Regions from separate parts of the Variovorax sp. GW821-FHT09B05 genome, predicted to be linked through region 2. Evidence: predicted binding sites of a transcription regulator. Region 2 holds the regulator's gene; the other holds the start of a gene.
What was found. Region 2 encodes sigma-54, which starts transcription at its own class of promoters, with help from an activator protein. Its sites were predicted from a motif close to TGGCANGNAANCTGCTTT; they were not measured.

Region 1: the regulator sigma-54 is predicted to act here: its motif matches at 2,224-2,241, upstream of AC07RM_RS21165 (ammonium transporter).

Annotation. Positions count from the first base shown of each region.
Region 1 covers NZ_JBWKPN010000008.1:37,801-42,287, forward strand. The annotation lists gene AC07RM_RS21155 (acyltransferase family protein) at 1-933, opposite strand, end outside; gene AC07RM_RS21160 (LytTR family DNA-binding domain-containing protein) at 1,124-2,095, shown strand; gene AC07RM_RS21165 (ammonium transporter) at 2,312-3,514, shown strand; gene AC07RM_RS21170 (hypothetical protein) at 3,536-3,877, opposite strand; gene AC07RM_RS21175 (GNAT family N-acetyltransferase) at 4,021-4,487, shown strand, end outside.
Region 2 covers NZ_JBWKPN010000021.1:50,320-54,806, forward strand. The annotation lists gene lptA (lipopolysaccharide transport periplasmic protein LptA) at 1-611, shown strand, start outside; gene lptB (LPS export ABC transporter ATP-binding protein) at 608-1,402, shown strand; gene AC07RM_RS36060 (RNA polymerase factor sigma-54) at 1,433-3,022, shown strand; gene AC07RM_RS36065 (phospholipase D family protein) at 3,033-4,487, shown strand, end outside.

The sequences.
Region 1 (4,487 bases), on a different contig from region 2:
GCCATGGCCGAGGAGGGTGGCGACCGCGGCCCAGAGGTAGAGCGAGCGCAGCACGGCGTTGACTTCGTTCGGCACGCTGCCGGCGCCCAGCGTGCGCGCCGCGATGTAGGCGGCGACCACCGCCACGGCCAGCGCCAGCGACACGCGGCGCAGCCGCTCGAGCTCGCGCCAGATGCCGCTGTCCGCGCCCATCCAGTAGCCGTAGAGGAAGACGGTGAAGTAGATGCTGTGCAGGAAGGGGTCGCGCACCAGGTTGTGGGTCGGCGGGTAGTGCGGCGCCAGCAGCAGCGTGAAGGCCGCGAGCGGCAGCGCCGGCAGCAGCAGCAGCCAGCCGCCGCGCAGCCCGTTGAAGGCCCGGCGCAGCGCCTGGCCTGCGGCGGAACGCCACAACGGCAAGGTGAGCGCCACCGCGGCCGTGTAGACGAACAGGTACGGCAGGTACCAGAGGTGGTTCCAGGTGATGCCGAACTCGGCGCCCGCGAAGGCGCCTTTGGGCCAGGGCTGGCTCATCGGCAGGTAGCGCAGCAGGAAGGCGCCGAAGCCCGGCGCCACCAGGCCGTTGGCCACGCCTTCGGCATAGGCCTGCCAGGGCACGACCACCGCCATGCCGAAGGCCAGCGGCAGCATCAGCCGCAGCCCGCGGCCGCGCAGCAGCGCCGCCGTGCCCTGGTGGCGGCTCAGGAAGGCCAGCGAGACGCCCGAGATCAGGAACACCAGGTCCATGCGCCAGAGGTTCAGGATCCGCATCGGCCACTGCAGCCATTCGGCCGCATGCGGGCTCTTGAGGTGCCAGGGCCAGTCGGCCACGTAGTACATCGCCACGTGGTAGACGATGACGAGCAGGAAGGCGAGGGCGCGCAGGGCGTCGATGTCGTGCCGGCGCGGGTCGGTGGCCGGCGGGACGGAGTTGCGTGGAAAACGGTCGGCGGGCATGGGGGCTCCTGGATCGGGGTGAACGAGCGGCCATGGTCCGGGCGCGGCGCGGCGGCGGCGCATCCGGGGGACGGACCGCCCGGGCTTTGTGACGAGCGGTGGTCCCGGTGGGACGAAACAGGGGGCGAAATCCGTCCCCGGGCCGCCGCTGTCGCCCCATTCGCCACGCGGATCGCGACAATCGCCGGCCATGGCCGGCCCGCGCAAAGACCTCTACCACCGCTACGAGCCGATCCGCCGCTATGTCGAGGTCGGCTTCTGGATCGTCGTGATGGCGCTGCAGGCGCTGTTCAACACCACGGTGGCGATGGTCGACGCGCGCTCGCGCGCCGTGCCGCGCGAGACCTGGGAGATCGTGGTCTGGGAGGGCTCGAGCCACCTCGTGCTGCTGCTGCTGGTGCCGGCCATCGTGGCGCTGGAGCGGCGGCTGTCGCCGCTGGCCTCGCTCGCGCCCGGCAGGCTGGTGCGCTACCTGGCCTGGCATCTCGCGGCCAGCGTGGTGTTCAGCGTGCTCCACGTGATGGCGATGTTCGCACTGCGCTCGCTGGCCTACGCCGCCGCCGGCGAGCACTACGCCTTCGGCGGCTGGGCCGCGCAGTGGGGCTACGAGTACCTGAAGGACGTGCGCGCCTACGTCTCGATCGTGTTCGGGATCTGGGCCTACCGGCTGTTCATGCTGCGCTGGCAGGGCGAGGCGCGGGTGCTCGACGCGCCGGACGAGGCGCCTGAAGGGCCGCAAGGGCCGCCACGCCCGGCCGATGCCGCGCCCGCGCCGGCCGCGGACGAGCTACCGCCGCCGCCCGCCATGCCCGCGCCACCCCCGGCGCCCGCGCGCCCCGAGCGCTTCCTGGTGCGCAAGCTGCGCCGCGAATTCCTGATTGCCGCCGGCGACATCGACTGGCTGCAGGCCGAGGGCAACTACGTCGGCCTGCACGTCAACGGCCACGACTACCTGCTGCGCGCCACGCTGACCGATTTCCTGACCCAGCTCGATCCCGCGCTGTTCGTGCGCGTGCATCGCAGCCATGCGGTCAATCTGTCGCGGCTGCGCGAGATCGAGCCGCTCGATGGCGGCGATGCCCGGCTGCACATGCACGACGGCAGCACCGTGCCCTGCAGCCGGCGCTACCGCGAGGCCCTGCGCGGCGCCACCGCCGCCTGAGCCGCCGCCCGAGCCGCCGCGAGGGTGCGCCATGCACCGTCAGGCGCCATCCGTTCCGGTGCGCCGCGCCTGCTCGACGGACTCTCCAAGCCCCATCTCGGCCCGTTTCGCACCATTGACGAGCTTACAGGCACCATTTTTGCTTCATTGGCCCGCCGTCCTGCTGAATTCAGGTGCGGTGCACCAAATCAATCCAAAAACCAGCAAGAAGCTCCAATGGACGCACTCAAACAGGGCGCAGACGCGCTGTTCATCCTTCTAGGCGCGATCATGGTGTTGGCCATGCATGCGGGATTCGCCTTTCTCGAACTCGGCACGGTCCGCAAGAAGAACCAGGTCAATGCGCTCGTGAAGATCCTGGTCGACTTCTCGGTCTCGACCATCGTCTACTTCCTCGTCGGCTACGGCGTGGCCTACGGCACCCACTTCTTCGTCAGCGCCACCGAGCTGTCGGCCCGCAGCGGCTACGACCTGGTGAAGTTCTTCTTCCTGCTGACCTTCGCGGCCGCCATCCCGGCCATCATCTCGGGCGGCATCGCCGAGCGCGCCAAGTTCTGGCCGCAGCTGATCGCCACCGCCGTCATCGTCGGCTTCGTCTATCCCTTCTTCGAAGGCATCGCCTGGAACAAGCACTTCGGCATCCAGGACTGGATCGCCTCGGTCACGGGCCATGAGTTCCACGACTTCGCGGGCTCGGTGGTGGTGCATGCCGTGGGCGGCTGGCTCGCGCTGCCGGCCGTGCTGCTGCTGGGCGCGCGGCGCAACCGCTACCGCGGCGACGGCTCGCTGGCCGCGCATCCGCCGTCGAACATCCCGTTCCTCGCGCTCGGCGCCTGGGTGCTGTGCGTGGGCTGGTTCGGCTTCAACGTGATGAGCGCGCAGACCATCGACAAGATCTCGGGCCTGGTCGCGGTCAACTCCGTGATGGCGATGGTCGGCGGCACGCTGGTGGCGCTGGCCATGGGCAAGAACGACCCCGGCTTCGTCTACAACGGCCCGCTGGCCGGCCTGGTGGCGGTGTGCGCGGGCTCCGACCTGATGCACCCGATCGGCGCGCTGGTGGTGGGCGGCGTGGCCGGCGCCATCTTCGTCGCGATGTTCACGCTGACGCAGAACAAGTGGAAGATCGACGACGTGCTCGGCGTCTGGCCGCTGCACGGCCTGTGCGGCACCTGGGGCGGCATCGCGGCCGGCATCTTCGGCACCCAGGCACTGGGCGGCATCGGCGGCGTGAACCTCGGCGCGCAGCTCATCGGCACCGCCATGGGCGTGGTCTGGGCGCTGCTCGGCGGCGCGCTGGTCTACGGCGTGCTCAAGAAGACCGTCGGGCTGCGGCTGTCGCAGGAAGAGGAATTCGACGGCGCCGACCTCTCGATCCACCACATCTCGGCGACGCCGGAGCGCGAAGTCAACTGGTGAACGGTTCGCGGCGGGGGCGGCTCAGCACTTCTGGAAGCGCGGGCACTCGGCCACCGCGCGGATCGCCACCACCGTGTTCTCGCCGTCGAGGTGGCGCGAGACGAACTCGACCGGCGTGCCGTCGGCGATGTCGGCCGCGAGCTTGCGGTCGGCCAGCCTGAAGGTCTGGGTGGTGAACGGCAGTTTCGAGCGCGGCGGAATCTTCAGGTGCAGGTACAGCTTGCCGCCGGGCTCCTCGTGCGAGGACATCAGGCGGGCGCGCGTGTAGACGGGGTCGGTCTTCGTTTCCTCTGCGGCGGCGCCCGCGAGCGCGAGCAGGGCCGCGGCGGCCAGGGCCAGGCGGGACAGCGGCGGGAAGGGCATGTGCGAACTCCTCGTCGAAGGGGGCGGAAATGCCATTGTGAAGCGCCAACCTTCGGCCAAGCCAAAGATGCGCTCGCCCGCGCGCGCGACGCGACCGCGCTTCGGCACAATCGCGCCCCCGACAAGAACATGGAGGACGGGAGATGGCGAACCACGCGATCGAGATCCGGCGCTTCGATGTCCACGCGGACGATCCGTCCGAATGGGCGCGCTTCCACCGTTTCCGGCGCCTTCGCGACGAGGAGCTGCACCCCGGCGAGCCGCAGGCGGCCGATGCCGACTTCGAGCACGACGCGCGGCGCCCCATGCCCTTCTTCGAGGCCGAGCGCTTCGTCGCGCGCGAAGGCGACGAGCTGGTCGGCAACATCATCCTCTGGCGGCGCCGGCCCGACGCACCGAACAGCGAGCCGTTCGCGTTGCACGCGGAGGCCTGGCTCGGCGTGCTGGGCGCGCACCGGCGCCGCGGCGTCGGGAGCCGGCTGCTCGTGCCGTTGCTGGCCTTCATGCGCGAGCACCGCAAGACCGTCGCGACGATGAACACCTTCTACCCGCCGGGCCATGCCTTCCTCGAAGCCTCGGGCGCGGTCCTCAAGCACCGCGTGGTCGAGAA
Region 2 (4,487 bases):
GGACCAAGCCGATGAACATCGAATCCGATTCGATGCGCTACGACGATCTCAAGCAGACCAGCGTCTTCACCGGCAACGTGGTGGTCACCAAGGGCACCATCATCATCCGCGGCGCGCGCATCGACGTGCGCCAGGACCCCGAGGGCTACCAGTACGGCGTGGTCACCGCGGCGCCCGGCAAGCTCGCCTATTACAAGCAGAAGCGCAACGGCAACGGCGACGAGTGGATCGAGGGCGAGTCCGAGGTCATCGAGTACGACAGCCGTGCCGACAACGTCAAGTTCATCCGCCGCGCCGTCATGCGCCGCCTGGTCGGCGCCACGCCCAACGACGAGAGCAGCGGCGCGCTGATCGTCTACGACCAGAGCAACGACACCTACACCGTCAACGGCTCGACCGTGCCGCCCAACGCCGGCGTGTCGGCGCCAGGTGGCGGTGGCCGCGTCAAGGCCATCCTCACGCCGAAGTCGGCCGCGCCCGCCGCACCGGGTGCGCCCGGCGCCTCGGCGCCGGCCACGCGCCGTCCCGCGGCCCCGGCACCCACGCCGGCACCGGGCGCCGGACTGCGCTCCACCACCACGCTGAGCGGCGAAGGGGAAGAACGCAAGTGATCGAAGCCGCCGGAACCCAGGAAGCCAACGGCGTGCCGGGCAGCCGCCTCGTCGCGCGCGGCCTGCAGAAGAGCTATGGCAGCCGCAAGGTGGTCAAGGACGTCTCGCTCGACGTGCAGAAGGGCGAAGTGGTCGGACTGCTCGGGCCCAACGGCGCCGGGAAGACCACCTCGTTCTACATGATCGTCGGGCTGGTGCGCGCCGACGCGGGCGAGATCTCCATCGACGGCGAGCCGATCGCCCACATGCCGATCCACCGCCGCGCGCGCATGGGCCTGAGCTACCTGCCGCAGGAGGCCTCGATCTTCCGCAAGCTCACGGTCGAGGAGAACGTGCGCGCGGTGCTCGAGCTGCAGCGCGAGCCCGATGCCAACGGCCGGCCGCAGGCGCTGTCGAAGCAGCGCATGGAAGAGCGCCTGTCGGAGCTGCTGGCCGACCTGCGCGTCGACCACCTGCGCGATTCGCCCGCGCTCGCGCTGTCGGGCGGCGAACGCCGCCGCGTCGAGATCGCGCGCGCGCTGGCCACCCAGCCGCGCTTCATCCTGCTCGACGAACCCTTCGCCGGCATCGACCCGATCGCGGTGATCGAGATCCAGCGCATCATCAGCTTCCTGAAGGAACGCGGCATCGGCGTGCTGATCACCGACCACAACGTGCGCGAGACGCTGGGCATCTGCGACCACGCCTTCATCATCAGCGACGGCCATGTGCTGGCACAGGGCACGCCCTCGGAGATCGTCGACAACGCCGAAGTGCGCCGGGTCTACCTGGGCGAGCACTTCCGGATGTGATGACCCTCGTGCAAGTCATTTCCTGAGGGCATGAAACAAGGCTTGTCGCTGCGCGTTTCGCAGCATCTCGCGCTGACGCCTCAGCTGCAGCAGTCGATCCGGCTGCTGCAGCTCTCCACGCTCGAACTGAGCCAGGAGGTCGAGCAGATGCTCGACGAGAACCCCTTCCTCGAGCGCACCGCCGAGGAAGCCGCGCGCGAGGAGTTCGGCCTCGACGCCGCCGACACGCCCGCGCCGCGCGAGGACACCGAGCGCGAGGCAGAGAGCGACTACGCGAGCGCCGCGCCTTCGACTTCGACCACGTCCACCGAGACCGCCTCGTCGTCCGAGGCCGAGCCGGCCCTCGACTCGCCCGAGCGCGAGCCCGACTGGGAAGGCGACGGCACCGTCGACATGGCGCCCGACGACAGCGAGTGGGGCAGCGACGCGCCCGCGCGCAACAACAGCAGCACCGGCGACGACGAGCGCGCCGATGCCACCGAGCTCGCGCGCAGCCAGGAATCGCTGCAGTCCTTCCTGCACCGCCAGGCGCTGAGCCTGCGGCTCAACGAGAACGACAGCGCCGCGCTGCGCTTCTTGATCGAGTCGCTCAACGACGACGGCTACCTCGAGGATTCGCTGCCGGCGCTGGCCTCGGGCCTCGCTGGCGACGACAACGACCAGTTCGACGAACTGGTGCACCACTTCCAGGTCGCGCTCGGCCTGCTGCAGAGCCTGGAGCCCGCGGGCGTGGGCGCGCGCGACCTCGGCGAATGCCTCGCGATCCAGCTGCGCGCGCTGGCTGACGAGGACGAGACCGAGGAAGAAGAGCTGGTGCGCAAGACCGCGCTCGCCATCTGCAAGCAGCCGATGGAGTTGCTCGCGCGGCGCGACTTCAAGCGCCTGGCCACGCTCACGCGCACCAACGAGGAACTGGTGCGTTCGGCGCTGCAGATCATCGCGCGGCTCGAACCCAAGCCGGGCCGCCGCTTCGTCGACGTCGAACGCAACATCGTCATCCCCGACGTGATCGTCACCAAGACCGGCCGCGGCACCAACGTGAAGTTCCGCGTCATGCTCAACCCCGAGGTGATGCCGCGGCTGCGCGTGCACGACATCTATGCCGGCGCGCTCAAGTCGCACAAGGGCGAGGGCAGCCAGGCGCTGTCGCAGCGGCTGCAGGAGGCGCGCTGGTTCATCAAGAACATCCAGCAGCGCTTCGACACCATCCTGCGCGTGAGCAACGCCATCGTCGAGCGGCAGAAGAGCTACTTCGTGCACGGCGAGCTCGCGATGCGCCCGCTGGTGCTGCGCGAGATCGCCGACGAGCTCGGGCTGCACGAGTCCACCATCTCGCGCGTGACCACCGCCAAGTACATGTCGACGCCCTTCGGCACGGTCGAGCTCAAGTACTTCTTCGGCTCGGCGCTGGGCACCGAGACCGGCGGCAATGCCTCGAGCACCGCGGTGCGCGCGCTGATCAAGCAGTTCGTCGGTTCGGAGAGCGTGAAGAAGCCGCTGTCGGACAGCCAGATCTCCGAGATGCTCAAGGAGCAGGGCATCGAGTGCGCGCGCCGCACCGTCGCCAAGTACCGCGAGGCGCTGCGCATCGCGCCCGCCAACCTGCGCAAGGCCCTGTAGAAAGTCCCCGATGGCCCGACGCCTGCTGTCGCGCTGTGGGCCCTGGGTGTTCGCCATCGCGGCCGCGCTGCTGGCCGCCGGTTGCGCCACCTTGCCCGACGAAGCTCCGCGCGCCCCCGCCAAGGCCATCGCCGTGTCGAAGGACACCGCGCTCGGGCGCATCGCGCTGGCCGCGCAGCCCGACCCCGACCTCAGCGGCTTTCGCCTCATGCCGGGCGGCGACTTCGCCTTCGACACCCGCATCCAGCTCGCGCGCCGGGCCCAGCGCACGCTCGACGTCCAGTACTACCAGATCGAGAACGACGAGACCGGTCGCTACCTGCTGCGCACCCTGCGCGATGCCGCGCAGCGCGGCGTGCGGGTGCGCGTGCTGATGGACGACCTCTACACCGCGGGCGAGGACGAGCTGCTGCGCGGCTTCGCGGCCACGCCCAACGTCGAGCTGCGCCTGTTCAACCCCTTCCCGGCCGGCCGCGGCAGCCTGCTCGCGCGCTTCACCGCCTCGCTGTTCGACTTCAGCCGCGTCAACCGGCGCATGCACAACAAGCTGTTCATCGCCGACGGCGCGATGGCCGTGGCGGGCGGGCGCAACATCGGCAACCAGTACTTCCGGCGCACCGCGGGCGAGAACTTCATCGACCTCGACACCTTCGTGACGGGCGCGCTGGTCCCGCGCCTGGGCAGCCTGTTCGACCAGTACTGGAACAGCCCCTACGTGCGGCCCGTCGAATCGGTGGTGGCGAGCGCGCTGCCTGCCGACGAACTGCAACGCCGCTTCGAGGCCGCCACCGGCCCCGACACCACGCCGCCGCCGCCGAAGCCCGCGCCCAACGACCTGCTGGGCTACGGCCCGATCGCCGAGGACCTCGACGCTGGCCGGCTCGGCCTGATCTGGACCACCGCCGAGGCCTATGCCGATTCGCCCGATCGCGTGATCGGCAAGACCGCCTCGTACGGCGGCGTGCCGCTGCTCGACGTCGACAGCGTGCGCTACAACGTGGTCGAGCAGATGCGTCGCGCGCGCAGCGAGGTGACCATCGTCTCGCCCTACCTGATCCCCGGCGCCGCGGGGCTCGAGGTGATGAACGAGATCCGCCGGCGCCAGGTGAAGATCAGCGTGGTGACCAACTCGCTCGCCGCCACCGACGAGCCGCTGGTGCACACCGCCTACCGCCGCTACCGGCCCGAGATGCTGCGCCTGGGCGCCGAGCTCTACGAACTCAGCACCAACCGCACCCGCCGCAGCGTGCGGCTGGGCCTGTTCGGCACCTCGGTCGGCCGGCTGCATGCCAAGTCGGCGGTGATCGACCAGCGCATCCTGTTCGTCGGCTCGATGAATTTCGACCCGCGCTCCGAGGTCCACAACACCGAGATCGGCCTGTTCATCCGCAGCCCCGAGATGGCGCAGCAGGCGCTGAAGCTGCTCGAGGTGCTCAAGCAGCAGGGCGCCTACAGGCTGCGCTTC